2 linked regions of the Halorhodospira halophila genome follow. The protein of the gene in region 1 interacts with the protein of each later gene in a pairwise test. Links are inferred from orthologs where the notes say so. Each region holds a gene or a part of one and is shown in the gene's direction. Other genes may lie near its edges.

The links.
Region 2: the proteins of lpdA (region 1) and uvrD interact in binary tests that used the Escherichia coli proteins (3 or more experiments, as listed by UniProt). The link is inferred for Halorhodospira halophila from one-to-one orthologs.

What each region holds. Positions count from the first base shown.
Region 1 is NZ_NHSN01000017.1:17,507-26,791, reverse strand. The notes cover bases 6,295-9,285. They hold lpdA (dihydrolipoyl dehydrogenase), read left to right. Parts: upstream 6,295-6,899; coding sequence 6,900-8,672; downstream 8,673-9,285. Other genes in these bases: ubiU (ubiquinone anaerobic biosynthesis protein UbiU), read left to right, coding at 9,023-9,285; aceF (dihydrolipoyllysine-residue acetyltransferase), read left to right, coding at 6,295-6,803. In the rest of the region: pyk (pyruvate kinase), read left to right, coding at 1-796; fba (class II fructose-bisphosphate aldolase), read left to right, coding at 830-1,894; CCR79_RS06075 (DUF502 domain-containing protein), read left to right, coding at 1,964-2,605; aceE (pyruvate dehydrogenase (acetyl-transferring), homodimeric type), read left to right, coding at 2,743-5,418; more of aceF, read left to right, coding at 5,421-6,294. UniProt on the Escherichia coli protein: Lipoamide dehydrogenase is a component of the glycine cleavage system as well as of the alpha-ketoacid dehydrogenase complexes.
Region 2 is NZ_NHSN01000017.1:223,531-232,779, forward strand. Bases 4,015-6,969 are described here. They hold uvrD (DNA helicase II), read left to right. Parts: upstream 4,015-4,383; coding sequence 4,384-6,555; downstream 6,556-6,969. Other genes in these bases: CCR79_RS07040 (LysR substrate-binding domain-containing protein), read left to right, coding at 4,015-4,382; CCR79_RS07050 (DUF2782 domain-containing protein), read right to left, coding at 6,545-6,910; CCR79_RS07055 (TIGR00730 family Rossman fold protein), read right to left, coding at 6,924-6,969. Also shown: bifunctional UDP-N-acetylglucosamine diphosphorylase/glucosamine-1-phosphate N-acetyltransferase GlmU, read left to right, coding at 1-771; CCR79_RS07030 (universal stress protein), read left to right, coding at 781-1,608; glmS (glutamine--fructose-6-phosphate transaminase (isomerizing)), read left to right, coding at 1,610-3,442; more of CCR79_RS07040, read left to right, coding at 3,456-4,014; more of CCR79_RS07055, read right to left, coding at 6,970-7,649; polA (DNA polymerase I), read left to right, coding at 7,740-9,249. UniProt on the Escherichia coli protein: A helicase with DNA-dependent ATPase activity. Unwinds DNA duplexes with 3'-5' polarity. Translocates on single-stranded DNA with 3'-5' polarity. Initiates unwinding more efficiently from a nicked substrate than double-stranded DNA.

The sequences.
Region 1 (9,285 bases):
GCGCTCCGGGATCGTGGCCAAGATCGAGCGCGCCGAAGCGCTGGACGCCGCCGAGGAGATCATGGATGCCGCCGATGCCATCATGGTCGCCCGCGGCGATCTCGGCGTGGAGATCGGCGATGCTGCGTTGCCCGAGGTCCAGAAGCAGCTCATCCAGACCGCCCGGGCTCGCAACCGGGTGGCCATCACGGCGACGCAGATGATGGAGTCGATGATCGACAACCCCATCCCGACGCGGGCCGAGGTCTTCGACGTGGCCAACGCCGTGCGGGACGGCACCGACGCCGTGATGCTATCGGCCGAAACCGCCACCGGCTCGTTCCCGGCCGAGACGGTGGCCGCCATGGACCGGGTCTGTCGGGCGGCCGAGCGCAGTCGCACGGTGACGGTTTCCCACCACCGGCTGGACGAGCACTTCACACAGGTCGACGAGACGGTGGCCATGGCGGCGATGTACGCCGCCAACCACTTCTCCATCAAGGCGCTGATCGCCATCACCGAATCCGGGGGAACGGCCTCGTGGATGTCGCGGATTAGCTCGGGGCTGCCGATCTACGTCCTGACCCGCCACCCGGAGACCCGGGGGCGGGTGACCCTCTACCGCGGCGTCTATCCGCTGGAGTTCGATGCCGAGCAGGAGGACCTCAACGCCCTCAAGAGCCGGCTACTGGCGCGCCTCTCCCGTCAGGGACTGGTCAACCAGGGCGACTACGTCCTGGTCACCCACGGCGAGGAGCTCGGTGCCGCGGGCGGTACGAACACGTTGCGCATCGTCTGCGTGGACGATTATCTCTAGAGTGAATGCACAGATAGCGGAGGAGTCGAGACTATGGCGATGATCACCCTGCGACAGCTGCTCGATCATGCAGCCGAGCACGGCTACGGCATGCCGGCGTTCAACGCCAACAATATGGAGCAGCTCCACGCCATCATGGAGGCGGCCAAGGAGTGCGATAGCCCGGCTATCGTCCAGGCGTCCGCCGGGGCCCGCAAGTACGCCGGCGTCCCCTTCTATCGGCACCTGATGGAGGCCGCCGTGGAGTCCTATCCGGACGTCCCGCTGGTGGTCCACCTGGACCACGGTGCCAACCCCGGTGCCTGCATGCGCGCCATCCAGTCCGGGTTCACCTCGGTGATGATGGACGGCTCGCTGAAGGAAGATGGCAAGACCCCCGCCGACTATGACTACAACGCCGGAGTGACCCGCCGCGCTGCCGAGATGGCGCATGCCGGCGGTGTCTCGGTCGAGGGCGAGATCGGCGTGCTCGGCTCCCTCGAAACCGGTGAGGCCGGCAAGGAGGACGGCGTCGGGGCCGAGGGCAAGATGGACAAGGACAAACTGCTCACCGACCCGGAGGAGGCGGCGCAGTTCGTCCGCGATACCCATGTCGACGCCCTCGCCATCGCCTGCGGCACCAGCCACGGCGCCTACAAGTTCACCCGTCCGCCCACGGGCGACATCCTGGCCATCAGCCGGATCAAGGAGATCCACCAGCGCCTGCCGGACACCCACCTGGTCATGCACGGCAGCTCCCAGGTGCCGCAGGAGTGGCTGGAGCTGATCAACCAGTTCGGCGGTGAGATCCCCGAGACCTACGGCGTACCGGTCGAGGAGGTCCAAGAGGGCATCCGCAACGGGGTGCGCAAGGTCAACATCGATACCGACCTGCGCCTGGCCTCCACCGGCGCGGTGCGCAAGCACCTGGCCGAGAACCCGTCCAACTTCGACCCGCGCAAGTTCCTGAAGGCCTCCACCGAGGCTATGAAGGAGATCTGCAAGGCCCGCTACGAGGCCTTCGGCTCGGCGGGGATGGCGTCCAAGATCAAGCCGGTCCCCCTAGAGACCATGGTCGAGCGTTACGAGTCCGGCGAGCTCGCCCCCAAGGTGAGCTGAACCGGGAGCTGTCCCCAGAGCCTTGCCGGGGCGCCACGGCGCCCCGGCAAGCCAGCGGGGAGCAATACCATGCGCAGGATTAGCGGTATTTTCCTCAAGGGGCTGCTGGCGGTTCTGCCGGCGGTCGTCACCCTCTATCTTCTCTACTGGCTGATCATGACCGCCGAGCGGGCGCTCGGGAGCGTCGTGCAGCTGATCATCCCCGAGACCTGGTATCACCCCGGCCTGGGCGTGGCCCTGGCACTGGCCGGCATCTTCGCCATCGGCGTCCTCCTCAACTTCTACCTTCTGCGCCGCCTGTGGGAGTGGTTCGAGCAGATCCTCCTGCAGCTGCCGGTGGTCAAGACCATCTACGGGGCGGTGCAGGACCTGACCGGGTTTGTCTCCCGGGCCGAGGAGCTGGGCGACCAGGTGGTCACGGTGCCGCTGCCCGGTAGCGATTACCGGGTGCTCGGCGTGGTGACGCGCAGGCAGTGGGCGGGGGTGGCCGAAGGGCTCGGTGACGAGCACACCATCGCCGTCTACACCCCCATGAGTTACCAGGTGGGTGGCTACACGCTGCTGGTTCCGGCCTCGGTGGTCGAGCCCGTCGATATGAGTGTCGAGGACGCCATGCGCTTTGCGGTCACCGCGGGGATGTCGACGCGCAAGAGCGCCTCGCTCGACGAGCTGCTCGAGGAACCGCCCGAGGGAGCGGAGAGGCAGCCGTGACCTAGCGACGACAAGAACAACAAAGCTCGCCCGTCTGCGGGGATCCCCCGGGGGCCCACAAGGCCGCCGGGTGCGGGACGGCCACCCGCCGTGTCGCGCCCCGTGGGTCCCGGCGACTCTTAACCAGGAGGTGGACCATGAAATCGATACCCGAGTTGCGCGACGATCCGGATCCGGAGGAGATCCAGGAGTGGCTCGACGCCCTGGATGCGGTGATCGAGCACGAGGGGCCCGAGCGGGCGCAGCAGATCCTCGAGCACCTGGTCAGCAAGGGCCGGCGCCGGCTCGGCCATCTGCCCTTCAAGGCCACCACCGGCTACATCAACACCATCCCCCGGCACCTCGAGGTGCGCCCGCCGGAGTACACCGATCACCACCTGGAGTGGCGTATCCGGGCGCTGGTGCGCTGGAACGCCATCGCCATGGTGGTTGCCGCCAACCGTGAGCACGACGGCATCGGCGGGCACATCGCCAGCTACGCCTCGGCCTGCACCCTCTACGAGGTCGGCTTCAACCACTTCTGGCGGGCGCCCAACGAGGAGCAGGACGGCGATCTGGTCTTCCTCCAGGGGCACTCCGCGCCGGGGATCTACGCCCGCGCCTTCCTCGAGGGGCGGCTCAGCGCCGAGCAGCTGGCCGGTTTTCGTCAGGACGTCGACGGCGACGGCATCAGCTCCTATCCCCACCCTTGGCTGATGCCCAACTTCTGGCAGTTCCCCACCGTCTCCATGGGCCTCGGCCCGATCCAGGCGGTGCAGCAGGCGCGCATGATGAAGTACCTGCACCACCGCGGGATCGAGGACACCGCAGACCGCAAGGTCTGGTGCTTCATGGGCGACGGCGAGATGGACGAGCCGGAGTCGATGGGCTCGATCGGCCTGGCCGCCCGCGAGCAGCTCGACAACCTGATCTTCGTGGTCAACTGCAACCTGCAGCGCCTCGACGGTCCGGTGCGCGGCAACGGCAAGATCATCCAGGAGCTCGAGGGCGAGTTCCGCGGCGCCGGCTGGAACGTGATCAAGGTGATCTGGGGCTCGCGCTGGGATCCGCTGCTCGAGCTTGACCACGAGGGGCTGCTGCAGCAGCGCATGGAGGAGGCCGTCGACGGCGAGTACCAGGCCTTCAAGGCGCGCGGCGGTGATTACACCCGCAAGCACTTCTTCGCCAAGTACCCGGAGCTGGAGAAGATGGTCGCCGGCATGTCCGACTACGACATCTACCGGCTCAACCGCGGTGGCCACGACCCGCACAAGGTCTACGCGGCCTACCACGCCGCGGTGAACCATACCGGGCAGCCGACCGTGATCCTGGCCAAGACCGTCAAGGGCTACGGCATGGGCGAGGCCGGCGAGGGGCAGAACATCACCCACCAGCAGAAGAAGATGGGTGAGAACGCCCTGCGCCGGTTCCGCGACCACTACGAGATCCCCATCCCCGACGAGCAGCTCAAGGAGACGCCCTTCTACAAGCCCGATGACGACGCCCCGGAGATGCGCTACCTCCACGAGCGTAGGCAGGCCCTGGGCGGCTACATGCCGGTGCGCTACGAGCGGGCGCCGGCGCTCGAGGTCCCGCAGCTCTCCGCCTTCGACGCGCTGCTCAAGGACAGCGGCGAGCGGGAGCTGTCCACCACCATGGCCTTCGTGCGCGCGCTGACGGTGCTCACCCGCGACAAGCAGATCGGCCAGCGGGTGGTGCCCATCATCCCCGACGAGGCGCGCACCTTCGGGATGGAGGGGCTGTTCCGTCAGCTCGGCATCTACTCCAACGTGGGGCAGCTCTACGAGCCCGAGGACGCCGATCAGCTGATGTCCTACCGCGAGGCGCAGACCGGGCAGATCCTCGAGGAGGGGCTGGATGAGGCCGGTGCCATGTCCTCGTGGATGGCGGCGGCCACGGCCTACGCCAACCACGGCGTCAACATGATCCCCTTCTACATCTTCTACTCCATGTTCGGCTTCCAGCGGGTGGGGGACCTGTGCTGGGCCGCCGGGGATATCCAGGCCCGGGGCTTCCTGATTGGTGGCACCGCCGGCCGGACCACCCTCAACGGCGAGGGGCTGCAGCACCAGGACGGCCACAGCCACGTCCTCGCCTCGACCATCCCCAACTGCGTCTCCTACGACCCGGCCTTCGACTACGAGCTGGCGGTGATCGTCCAGGACGGGCTGCGCCGGATGTACGCCGAGCAGGAGAACTGCTTCTACTACCTGACCGTCTACAACGAAAACCACACCCATCCGGCGATGCCCGAGGGGGCCGAGGAGGGCATCCGCCGCGGCATGTACCTCTTCCGCGCCGGCCCCAAGAAGAAGGGGCCGCGGGTGCAGCTGATGGGCTCGGGGAGCATCTTCCGCGAGGTGATCGCCGCCGCGGAGCTGCTCGCTGGCGATTTCGGCGTCCATGCCGATATCTGGAGCTGCCCCTCGTTCACCGAGCTGGCCCGCGACGGCATGGCCTGCGCCCGGGGCAACCGCCTCCACCCGGAGTCCGAGCGTCGGCAGTCGTACCTGCAGGCGTGCCTGGAGGGCTACAGTGGCCCGGCCATTGCCGCCACCGACTACATGCGCGCCTACCCGGATCAGATCCGTCCCTACATCGGACGCAAGTTCTGGTCCCTGGGTACCGACGGCTTCGGCCGCTCGGATACCCGCGAGAAGCTGCGGCGCTTCTTCGAGGTGGATCGCTACCACATCGCCGCGGCAGCCCTCTACGCCCTGGCCGATGAGGGCGAGATCGAGGCCGGGAAGGTCAGCGAGGCCATCGGCAAGTACCAGCTGGCGGCGGATGCCCCGAACCCGTGGGAGGTGTGACCGTGGCGGAACAGGAGCTCAAGGTACCGGATATCGGCGGCTTCGAGGCCGTGGAGGTGATCGAGGTCCTGGTCGCGCCCGGGGACCGGATCGAGCCGGAGCAGTCGCTGATTACCCTCGAGTCCGACAAGGCGAGCATGGAGGTGCCGGCGGAGGTCGGGGGCGAGATCCGGGCGGTGCACATCGCCGTCGGTGATATGGTCTCCGAGGGGAGTGTGATCGCCACCGTCGACACGGCCGCCGCCGATGCCGCATCCGGGCCGGCTGAGCCGGCGGCACCGGCCGAGGCCCCGGCTGCTGAGGGCGCCCCGGCCGAGGAAACGGCCGGATCGTCCGGAAGCGAGAAGCCGGCCGGCGGATCGGCGCCGGTGGCCCCTGCGCCCGCCCCGGCGGGCAGCGGCACAGGGCCCGCCGCGTCCAGCGGCGGGCAGCCGCCGATCGATCGCGACGGCCACCGCGCCGCCCACGCCAGCCCTTCGGTTCGTCGCTACGCCCGCGAGCTCGGCGTCGACCTCGGGCGCGTCAGCGGCAGCGGACGCAAGGGGCGTATTCGGCGCGAGGACGTGGAGGCCTACGTCAAGCGCGTGATGCAGGGCCAGGAGGTCCCGCCAACGGGTGCCGCCGCCGGCGCCCCGGCCGCCGAAGGGGTCGGGATCCCGCCGATCCCCGAGCAGGACTTCAGTCGTTTCGGCGAGGTGGAGCGGGTGGCGCTGACCCGCATCCAGCGGCTCTCGGGGCCGCACCTGCACCGCAGCTGGCTGAATGTCCCCCACGTCACACAGTTCGATGAAGCCGACATCACCGAGATGGAGGCCTTCCGCCAGTCGTTGAAGAAGGAGGCCGAGGCCCGGGGCGTGAAGCTCACCCCGCTGGCCTTCCTGGTCAAGGCGGCCACCGCGGCCCTCGCCGAGTACCCGCGTTTCAACGCCAGCCTCTCGGCGGACGGGCAGGAGCTGATCATCAAGCACTACTGCCATATCGGCGTGGCCGTCGACACCCCCGAGGGGCTGGTGGTCCCGGTCCTGCGCGACGCCGATCAGAAAGGTGTGCTGCAGATCGCCGAGGACCTCGGCGCCCTCTCGGCCAAGGCCCGCGACGGCAAGCTCTCTCCGGCGGACATGCAGGGAGGCTGTTTCTCCATCTCGAGCCTCGGTGGCATCGGTGGTACGGCGTTCACGCCCATCGTCAACGCCCCGGAGGTGGCGATCCTCGGCGTCTCCAAGTCGGAGACCCGGCCGGTGTGGGATGGGCAGGCCTTCCAACCGCGGCTGATGCTCCCGTTGTCGCTCTCCTACGACCACCGCGTCATTGACGGCGCCATGGCCGCCCGGTTCACCACCTACCTGAGCCAGGTCCTCGGCGACCTGCGCCGGCTGGTGCTGTAAGGGGCGCCCAGCGGGCGGGGGCGGCCGCCGGCCGCCCCCGCGCAAACCAGCGCCGGCGTGCTGCGCCGGCGGACTCGGCAAGGATTGGAGCACGGCATGGCTGAGCAACAGGTCAAGGTACCGGATATCGGCGGCTTCGAGGCCGTGGAGGTCATCGAGGTGCTGGTCGGACCGGGGGATCGGGCCGCGTCCGAGCAATCACTGATCACCCTGGAATCCGACAAGGCGAGCATGGAGGTGCCCGCATCCGCGGCCGGGGTGGTGCGTGAGGTGCACGTGGCGGTGGGCGATACGGTCTCCGAGGGGTCTCCGATCCTGACCCTCCAGGCGGAAGAGGCCGCCGGCGGTGATCCGGCTGCCGGCGAGGGCGCGGCCGGTGGGGCCGCCACCGGGGCACCCGCCGAGCAGACCCCGGCGGACGAAGGGGTGGCCGCGGCCGCCACCGATGCCCCGCAGGAGGCGGACTGCGACCTGGTCGTCCTCGGCGCGGGGCCGGGGGGGTACAGTGCCGCCTTCCGGGCCGCCGACCTGGGGCTGAAGGTGATGCTGGTGGATCGGTACCCGGTCCTCGGCGGCGTCTGCCTGAACGTCGGCTGCATCCCCTCCAAGGCGCTGCTCCACGCCGCCAAGGTGGTGGACGAGGCGGATCAGTTCGCCGCCCACGGGATCGCCTTCGGTAAGCCGAAGATCGATCTGGAGCGGCTCAACGACTGGAAGCGCGGCATCATCAAGCAGCTGACCCAGGGGCTGGCCGGCATCGCCAAACAGCGCAAGGTTGAGGTGGTCACCGGCGAGGCGACCTTCGCCGATGCCCACCACCTGCGGGTGGCCGGTGAGGAGGGAACGCGGACCATCAGTTTCCGGCACTGCATCATCGCCGCCGGGTCGCGGCCGGCGATCCCGCCGTCGCTGGCCGTGGACGACCCGCGGGTGATGGACTCCACCGGTGCCCTCAAGCTCGAGGAGATCCCCGAGCGATTGCTGGTGGTTGGCGGCGGGATCATCGGCCTGGAGATGGCCTCGGTCTACTCCGGGCTGGGCAGCAAGGTGACGGTGGTCGAACTCTCCGACCGGCTCATGCCCGGGGCCGACCCGGATCTGGTCAAGGTCCTGCGCAAGCGCCTGGCCAAGCGCTGCGAGGCGATCCACCTCAACACGGAGGTGACCGGCGTCAAGGCGAACAAGAAGTCGCTGACGGTCACCTTGAGCGGTGCGGATGCCCCGGAGAGTGACCGCTTCGATCGCGTCTTGGTGGCGGTGGGCCGCCGTCCGAACAGCGACGGTATCGGCCTTGAGGCCGCCGGGCTGACGCCGGGCGATGACGGCTGCCTGAGCGTGGACGAGCACATGCGCACCGCAGTGCCGCACATCCACGCCATCGGCGATATCGTCGGCCAGCCCATGCTGGCCCACAAGGCGGTGCACGAGGGCAAGATCGCCGCCGAGGTGATCGCTGGGGAGAAGAGCGCCTGGGACGCCCGGGCCATCCCCTCGGTGGCCTACACCGATCCGGAGGTCGCCTGGGTGGGGGTGACCGAGGAGCAGGCGAAGGCCGAGGCGATCGCCTACGAGAAGGGGGCCTTCCCGTGGGCGGCCAACGGTCGCGCGCTGTCGCTCGATGCCAGCGATGGCGTCTCCAAGATCCTCTTCGATGCGGACACTGGGCGGGTGATCGGCGGCGGCATCGTGGGCCCCGGTGCCGGCGATCTGATCGGCGAGATCGGCCTGGCCCTGGAGATGGGGGCGGATGCCCACGACATCGGTCTGACGGTCCATCCCCACCCGACCCTCTCCGAGACGGTGGCCATGGCGGCGGAGATGGCCAGCGGCAGCATCACCGATCTGCTGCCGCCGAAGAAACGCAGGTAGCCACCGCTCGTCGCCGCGGATGGCGGGGATGGCCCCTGCCGGGTGCGGCGTCGAACGAGCGCGCCCCTGCGGGGTCCCCTGCGCTGCTCACCGGCGCGGGGCCGCTCGCTTAAATCGCGGCGCTGAAGCGCCGCTCGGACAAAACCTCGCTGACCAGCGCGAACCGGCAAAGGTTCGCGCTGGTCCCCCGCGACGGCTGCGCTGCTCGGCGCGCTCAATGACGCCGCACCCGGCAGGGGCCATCCCCGCAATCCGCGCGGCTCGGCGCCATTCAGGCGTAGCGGCAGGCTTCGCTCAGGCCGGCGATCGGTTAGAATGCATCGGTTAGTCGGTGAGCGACGGAGGAACCCATGGAACTGCTCTGCCCGGCCGGTAACCTGACCGCCCTGCGCGCCGCCGTGGACAACGGGGCCGACACGGTCTACATCGGCTTCCGGGATGCGACCAACGCACGCCACTTCCCGGGGCTCAACTTTACCCCGGAGCAGGCCGCACGGGGCGTCGAGCACGCCCATCAGCGGGGCGTGCGCGTCCTCGTCGCCGTCAACTCCTACGTCCAGGCCGGTGGATGGGCGCAATGGCAGCGCTCCATCGACGAAGCCGCCCGCATCGG
Region 2 (9,249 bases), 210 kb from region 1 along the record:
GGCGAGGCCAGCGGCATCAACGACCTTGTCCAGCTCGCGGAAGTCGAGCAGGCGTACCAGCGCCGCGAGGCCCGGCGGCTGCTGCGCGGAGGCCTGCGTCTGGTGGCCCCCGAGCGTTTCACTCTGCGCGGTCAAGTGCGCTTCGGCACCGACTGCGCCATCGACCCCGACTGTACCCTGGAAGGCGAGGTGGCGCTCGGCGACAACGTGCACATCGCCCAGGGCACCGTGCTCCGGGACTGCGTTGTCGAGGACGGGGCGCGCCTCGGACCCTATACTGTCATCGAGCAGGCCCGGATCGGCCCCGGGTGCCGGATCGGCCCCTTCGCCCATCTCCGTCCCGGGACCGTGCTCGAGGAGGGCGCCCGGGTGGGGAATTTCGTCGAGACCAAGGCGGCTCGTCTGGGTCCCGGGGCCAAGGCTAATCACCTCACCTACGTCGGCGATGCTGAGGTCGGGGCCCGGGCCAATCTCGGCGCGGGGACCATCACGTGCAACTACGACGGTGCCCGCAAACACCGCACGCGGATCGGCGACGACGCCTTCATCGGCTCGGGAAGCCAGCTGGTCGCCCCGGTCCAGGTGGGTGACCGGGCGACCATCGGTGCCGGAACAACGTTGACCAGCGACGCGCCGGCCGACGCCCTGACCGTCGCGCGCAGCCGCGCCCGGACCATCCCCGGCTGGCAACATCCCGGCTTGACGGGTCGTCGCGGACCTCCCGATGATAGCGATGCCACGCCGGCGTCCGACGGTGCCAAGGAAGAGTAAGGAGCGAGCATGTTCGACCACACAGTCGTTGCGGTGCACTTCGAGTCCCCCTACCAGCCCCTGCTCGATGCCATCGGTGAGCTGCACAAGTTCGGGGCGAAGCAGTTTACGCTGGTCGATGTCCTGCGCATCGATGACCCGGACGATCTCAGCGAGAGCCATCGCGCCGAGGCCCGTCGGCGTCTGGCCCAGAAGCAGTCAGACCTCCAGGCGGCCGGCTACCAGGTCGACATCCAGCAGCCGATCGGCTTCCCCGCGCCGGAGCTCGCCAAGATCGGCCGCGGCTACGGCGCGCAGCTGATCCTGCTCGGCTCGCGCGGCGAGGGGCTGCTGCGCGAGTTCTATCACGGCTCCACGGTCCTCGAACTCGCCCGGCAGACCGCGCTGCCGGTGCTCATGGAGCGCATCGCCCCGGACCCGAATACCTTCGGCCACGGCGAGACGTTCCAGCGGCCCATGCTGGCCACCGACTTCTCCAAAAAGGCTGCCGCGGCCCAGGCCCTGGCCCAGGATATCGGCGAGCACACCGGTGCGCTCACCGTGCTGCACGTCACCGACGAGGACACCCGGACCGAGGGCCAGGAGCGCCTGCAGCACTTTGCCGAGCAGGCCGAGGCGCGGGGCATCGAGGTCACGACCCGGCTGGAGACCGGGACCCCGTCGCGGGTGATCCGCAACGTCGCCGAGAAGGAGCGCAGCAGCATGGTCGTGGTGGGCAAGCGCGGTGACGGCCCCGGGCGTGACCTCGCCCTGGGCAGCACGGCGCAGCAGGTCTGCCGCAATTGCCCCTGTTCGGTGCTGCTCGTGCCCAACGAGCAGGGCATCTGGATTCGCTGATATGTGCGGAATCGTCGGTGCCTGCGCGCAGCGAGACGTGGCCCCGGTCCTGCTGGAAGGCCTGAGGCGTCTGGAGTACCGGGGGTACGACTCCGCCGGAATGGCTGTTATCGATCCCGACGGCCGTCTGTCGCGGACCCGGGTCGCCGGCCGGGTCGATGACCTGGCCAGCGCACTCGAGCCCCGGCTGCCGGCCGGCGGCACCGGCATCGCCCACACGCGCTGGGCCACCCACGGTGTCCCCAACGACATCAACGCCCACCCGCACACCGCCGCCGGCGAGGTGGCCCTGGTCCACAACGGCATCATCGAGAATCACGAGCGGCTGCGCGAACAGCTGCTCGCCGCTGGTTACGAGTTTCAGTCGGAGACCGATACCGAGGTCGCGGTCACCCTTTTCGCCGACCGCCACACCCGCGGCGGCGTCGATCTGCTCGAGGCGGTACGGGGCGGGCTGCCGGAGCTCGAGGGCGCCTACGCCTTCGCTGTGGTCTCCGCCCGCGAGCCAGGACGGATGATCGCCTGCCGGCGCGGTAGCCCCCTGGTGATTGGTGTGGGTATCGGCGAGCACTTCGTCGCCTCGGACGTGGCGGCGCTGCTGCCGGTAACCCGTCAGTTCATCTTCCTCGAGGACGGCGATCTCGCCGACCTCTCGCGGGACGGTGTCACCATCTACGACGCCGAGGGGCGACCGGTCGAGCGACCGGTGCGCACCTCCGAGCTCAGTGCCGAGTCGGTGGAGCGGGGCGGCTACCGTCACTTCATGCTCAAGGAGATCCACGAGCAGCCGGCGGCGGTGGCCGAGACCCTGGAAGGCCGCCACGCGGACGGCCGCGTCCTCGAGGCGGCGTTCGGCCCCGGCGCCGAACAGCTCCTCGACCAGGCCGAGCGTCTGCAGATCGTCGCCTGCGGCACCTCGTACCACGCCGGGCTGATCGCCCGTTTCTGGGCCGAGACCTACGCTGGGCTGCCCTGCGATGTCGAGGTGGCCAGCGAATTCCGATATCGGGCCCACGCCGTCCCGCCGGGCACGTTGGTGGTGGTGATCTCTCAGTCCGGCGAGACCGCCGACGTACTCGCCGCGCTGCGCGAGTCGCGCCGGCTGGGTTACGGCGGGGTGATGGCCATCTGCAACGTCCCCGAGAGCTCGCTGGTGCGCGAGGCCGACCTGACCCTGCTGACCCGGGCCGGGCCCGAGATCGGCGTCGCCTCGACCAAGGCCTTCACCACCCAGCTGACCGCCCTGTTGCTGCTGGTCGGCGCCTTTGCCCGCCGCCGCGGCCGCCCGCAGGCCGAGCAGGAGTTGGTCCGGGCCGCGGTGCAGCTGCCCGGCGCCCTGGAGCGCGCCGTGGCCATCGAGCCCCAGGTGGCCGAGCTGGCCGAGCAGTTCGTCGACCGTGCCCACGCCCTCTTCCTGGGCCGTGGCGCTCACTACCCCGTGGCGCTGGAGGGCTCGCTCAAGCTCAAGGAGATCTCCTATATCCACGCCGAGGCGTACCCCGCCGGCGAACTCAAGCACGGCCCCCTGGCCCTGGTCGACGACGGCATGCCCGTGGTGGCGGTCGCCCCTCGGGACGATCTGCTCGACAAACTGCACTCGAACCTCCAGGAGGTTCGCGCCCGTGGCGGGCGTCTGTTCGTCTTCGCCGACGACGCCGCCGCCCTGCGCTCCGCGCGTGGTTTCCACGTCCTCCCAGTGCCTGCCGGCCCAGAGGCCATCTCGCCGGTGATCCACACTGTCCCGCTGCAGTTGCTCGCCTACCACGTGGCGGTCCTGCGGGGCACCGACGTGGACAAGCCGCGCAACCTGGCCAAGTCGGTCACCGTCGAATGACAGGACCCGTTGTATGAACCTGCGCGACCTCCGCTATCTGGTCGCCGTGGCCGAGCACCGGCATTTTGGGCGAGCGGCGCGTGCCTGCTACGTCAGCCAGCCGACGCTCTCCACGCAGCTCAAGAAGCTCGAGGAGTACCTGGAAGTCCAGCTGGTCGAGCGCAATCGCCGGCGGGTGCTGCTCACGCCGCTGGGTGAGCGGCTGGCGGAGCGGGCCCGCGGGATCCTCAGCGCCGTCGACGACATGGTCGAGGTGGCCCGTGCCCAGGCCGAGCCGATGACCGGTGATGTCCGCCTGGGGGTGATCCCCACCGTCGGACCGTACCTGCTGCCCCACGTCATCCCGGATCTGGCGCAGACCTTTCCCCGCCTGCGCCTGCACCTGCGCGAGGACCTGACGCAGCGGCTGCTCGATCAGCTGCGTGCCGGCAGCCTCGACGGTGCCATCCTTGCATCGCCGATCGGCGGTGACGACCTGGTCTCGGCGCCACTGTGTCACGAGCCGTTCTACCTAGCCGTGCCCCGTGGCCACGCGCTGGACCATCCGGAACCGGTCCACACCAGCGATCTGCAGCAGACCGAGCTGATGCTCCTGGAGGAGGGGCACTGCCTGCGCGAACAGGCCCTGGAGCTGTGCCGGCGCAACGACGTCGGTGAGGCGGCGGCTTTCCGTGCCACCAGCCTCGAGACCCTGCGCCAGATGGTGGCCGCCGGGGTCGGGGTCACCCTGCTGCCGGCCCTGGCGGCAGGCGCCTCCCGTCACGGGCCGGACCGCGGCGCCATCAGCCTCCGGCCATTCGCTGAGCCTGTACCCAGCCGCGACCTGGCTCTCTACTGGCGGGCCGGGACCGCCCGAGAACCCACTTTCCGGGAGCTGGTCGAACGCATGTGCACCGCCCCTGTCCTTCAGGATCCTACCGAGACCCTGCCTGCTGCCTGATATGCCGATCGATGGCCTGACCACAGACCTCAATGACGCCCAGCGCGAGGCCGTCTGCCTGCCCCCGGGACGAGCCCTGGTGCTCGCTGGCGCCGGCAGCGGCAAGACACGCGTGCTCACCCGGCGCGCCGCCTACCTCGTGCAGGCCGAGGGCGCCTCGCCGTTCTCGATCCTGGCGGTCACGTTCACCAACAAGGCCGCCGGCGAGATGCGCGGCCGCATCGGCGAGCTGCTGGGTATCGCCACCGCCGGCATGTGGGTGGGCACCTTTCACGGCATCGCTCACCGGCTGCTGCGCCAGCACACCCAGCGTGCGGGGTTGCCCGAGGGCTTCCAGATCCTCGACGCCGACGATCAGCTACGGGTGGTCAAACGGGTCCTGCGCGCCCGCGGCACCGACGACTCCCGTTTTCCGCCCCGCCAGGTGCGGGGCTTTATCAGCGGCCGCAAGGAGGAGGGCGAGCGTCCCGCGGACGTGACCGAGGCCGCCGGCGACTATCAGCAAGAGCTGCTGGCGATCTATCACGACTACGAGCAAGCGTGCCGGCGGGGCGGGTTGGTGGACTTCTCCGAGCTGCTACTGCGCGCCTACGAACTGTTGCGCGACGACCCCGAACTGCTCGGTCACTACCAACGTCGTTTCGAGCATATCCTCGTCGATGAGTTCCAGGACACCAACGCCCTGCAATACCGGTGGCTGAAGCTGCTCGCCGGCGCCCGGGCCGAGCTGTTCGTCGTCGGCGATGACGACCAGTCCATCTACGGCTGGCGGGGCGCGCGGGTGGAAAACATCGAGCACTTCCGGCGCGAGATGGGGGATGTTCGGGTCGTGCGCCTGGAGCAGAACTACCGCTCCACCGGCACCATTCTGGACGCGGCCAACCGCCTGATCGAGCACAATGCCGGCCGGCTCGGCAAGCAGTTGTGGACCGACGGGGGCAGCGGCGAGCCTATCACCCTGTACGCCGCCTTCAACGAGATCGACGAGGCGCGTTGGGTGGTGGACCGGATCCGCCAGCTTATCGAAGATGGCGGTCACGGCCACGCCGACTTCGCCATCCTCTACCGCTCCAACGCCCAGTCCCGCGCCCTGGAGCACGAGCTGCACGCCGCTCGTCTGCCGTTTCGCGTCTACGGTGGGTTGCGCTTTTTCGAGCGCGCTGAGGTCAAGGACGCCCTGGCCTATCTGCGTCTGGTGGCCAATCGCCACGATGACGCCAGCTTCGAGCGTGTGGTGAACACCCCACCCCGGGGGATCGGTGCCAAGACCGTCGACGCTGTCCGCTATGCCGCCCGGGAGGGCGATGTCTCGATGTGGCGCGCCGCCCGCGAGCTGGCGGGCGGGCGGGCCCTGGCGGCCCGGGCGCGCAACGCCCTGTCCGAGTTCCTGGCGTTCATCGATACCCTGGATCAGGAACTCGCCCACCGGCCGGTGCACGAGCAGGTGGAGCAGGCCATCACTCGCGCCGAGCTGCGCCGCTACCACGAACGCGACGAGGCCCGCCTGGAGAACCTCGACGAGCTGGTGACCGCGGCGCGCACCTTTGCCCAGCGCGATGACCAAGAGGAGGACCAGGACCCGCTGGCGGCCTTCCTGAGCCACGCCGCCCTGGAGGCGGGCGAGGGGCAGGCCGACGACTGGGAGCACTCCGTGCAGCTGATGACCCTGCACTCGGCCAAGGGGCTGGAGTTCCCCGTGGTCTTCCTGGTGGGCCTGGAGGAAGGGCTGTTCCCGCACCGCATGTCCGTCGAGGAGCCCGGCCGGCTTGAGGAGGAGCGCCGGCTGTGCTACGTGGGCATGACCCGGGCCCGCCAGCGGTTGATCCTGACCCACGCCGAGAAGCGTCGCCTGCACGGGGTTGACCAGTTGGCCCGGCCGTCGCGCTTTCTCACCGAGCTGCCCGGAGAGGGTCTGGAGGAGGTGCGCCCGCGCATGTCGGTGCGCCGGGGGCCGCCGCCGGCCACCGCCCCAAGCGGACCCTCGCTGCCGGGGGACCAACCGCCGGCGGGGTTGAGCTTGGGCAGCCGGGTGCGTCACCCGCGCTTTGGCGACGGCATCCTGCTCCAGTGCGAGGGCAGTGGCCCGAATGCCCGCCTGCAGGTCCGTTTCGACGAGGCCGGCACCAAGTGGTTGATCGCCGACCGGGCCGGCCTGGAGCCGGCTACCAGCTAAACAGCCGCCACAGCGGCGTGCGCGGGGGCTCGAGCGGGTCGTGCTCACCGCCGCTGCCGTCAAGTACGCCGTCTCCGGTGGTGTCGTAGAGCAGGTAAGGTGGGCCGACCGCCGGTTGGATGCGTACCGCGTAAATCTGCCCCGCGATGCGGTACTCCTCGATGACCGCCCAGTCGCGCTCGACGATGGTCACCGTCGGCTCGAGATCCGGTTCGTCGCGGATCAGCCCCTCGGGTGGGGGAGGCGGGGTCACCGTGATCCGTTCATCGGCCTCGAAGCCGCCGGCGGTGGTGGCCACCAGCATCCCCGCCAGGACCAGCCCCCCGGCACCCGGCGCACCCCGACTGCTGCTCATGGCCACCCTTCCTCTAGAGATCGAGCAGAATCTCCCGCTCCTCGCGGGAGGGCTGGAAGCCGCGGTCTTCGTAGTGGTCGAAGATGGCCGTGACCACCTCCTCCGGTGTATCCACGACCTTGAACAGGTGCATGTCCTCGGCGTCGATGGCCTCCTCGGCCACCAGTCGCTCCTGGAACCACTCCACCAGCTTCTCCCAGAAGGGGCTGTGCACCAGGATGATGGGGATGCGCGGCGTCTTCCCGGTCTGCACCAGGGTCAGGATCTCGGCCAGCTCGTCCAGCGTCCCGAACCCGCCGGGCAACACCACGTAGGCCGAGGCGTACTTGACGAACATCACCTTGCGCGAGAAGAAGTGCCGGAAGTGCAGGGCGATGTCTTGGTACGCATTGGCCTCCTGCTCTTTCGGCAGCTGGATGTTGAGCCCCACACTGGGCGACTTCCCGGCCTGGGCGCCCTTATTGGCCGCCTCCATGATGCCGCCGCCGCCGCCGCTGACCACCGAGAAGCCGGCGTCGGAGACCTCGCGGGCAACACGCTCGGCCAACTGGTAGTAGGGGTGGTCCGGGGCGACGCGGGCCGAGCCGAAGATGCTCACCGAGGGCTTGATCGACGAAAGGCGTTCGAAGCCCTCCACGAACTCGGCCATGATCTGGAAAATCTTCCAGGATTCACGGGTCAGCGTGGCGCCGTTGAGCGGGATGCGCTCCTGGTGCGCGAACGGGTTCTTGGGGTCCATAAGGCTCCGTGGCTGGGCTGTTGATCGTCTCCGGGACTGCAACCTTTATCATAGCCGCGTAGCCCGCCAACAGTCACAGAGAGCGATTGCATGACACAACCGGACGACCGCCTGGTCCTGGTGGACGGTTCCTCCTACCTCTACCGCGCCTTCCACGCCCTGCCGGCGCTGAGCAACGCCGACGGTGAGCCCACCGGAGCGCTCTACGGCGTGGTCAACATGCTTCACAAGCTGCTCGCCGACGAGCCCGAGGCGCGCTTCGCGGTGGTCTTCGATGCCCCGGGCCGGACCTTCCGCGACGAGCTTTTCGAGCAGTACAAGGCCCACCGGCCGCCCATGCCCGACGAGCTGCGCGCCCAGCGCGAGCCGCTCAAGCAGATCATCGCTGCGCTCGGCGTGCCCGTGCTTGAGGTGGACGGGGTTGAGGCCGACGATGTCATCGGTACGCTGGCGGTGCGTGCCCCGGGGCCGGTGATCATCTCGACCACCGACAAGGACATGGCGCAGCTGGTGGACGAGCGTGTCTCCCTGCTCAACACCATGAGCGGCACCCGGCTGGATCCGGCGGGCGTGCGCGAGAAGTTCGGCGTGCCGCCGGAGGCGATCCGCGACTACCTCGCCCTGGTGGGCGATACCTCCGACAACATCCCCGGTGTCCCCAAGGTCGGACCGAAGACCGCGGCCAAGTGGCTCAATGCCTACGGCAGTCTAGAGGCGCTGCGCGAGCGCGCCGACGAGATCCGCGGCAAGGTCGGCGAGAGCCTGCGCGCCCATCTCGACGAACTGCCGCTCTCGGTGGACCTGGCCACCATCCGTTGCGACCTGGAGCTCGATGTCGCCCCCGAGGACCTTGTCCGTCGGACGCCGGATCGGGAAGCCCTCGCGGCGCTCTACCGGCGCTACGGCATGCGCCGCTTCCTCGCCGAAATCCAGGCCGGCGATGCTGCTGCCGCGGCCGATGGCACGGGCGCCAGCCTCCCTCCGGAGGCCCCGGAAACGGACTATCAGATCGTCCTCGACGACGACGGGTTCGACACCTGGGTCGAGCGCCTGCGCGCCGCCCCGGCGTTCTCCGTCGACCTGGAGACGGACAGCCTGAACTACATGGACGCGGCCATCGTCGGTGTCTCGGTGGCCGTCGAGCCGGGGCAGGCCGCCTACCTGCCGGTTGCCCATTGCGGCCCCGGTGCCCCCGAGCAGCTGGACCGCGACCGGGTGCTTGAGGTGCTGCGGCCCCTGCTTGAGGCCGAGCAGCCCGAGAAGATCGGTCAGAACCTCAAGTACGACATGAGCGTCCTGGCCCGCTACGGCATCGAGCTGCGCGGCGTGGCCTATGACAGCATGCTCGAATCCTACGTCCTGGATTCCACTGCCACCCGTCACGACATGGACTCGCTGGCCAGCAAGTACCTGGGCGTCGAGGTCACCAGCTACGAGGAGCTCTGCGGCAAGGGGGCCCGGCAGGTGCCGTTTGCCGAGATCGACGTCGAGCGTGCCGGCCACTACGCCGCCGAGGACGCCGACATCGCCCTGCGCCTGCACCGGCTGCTCCATCCCCGCCTGCAGGCGGAGCCGGGCCTGCTGCGGGTCTTCAATGAGC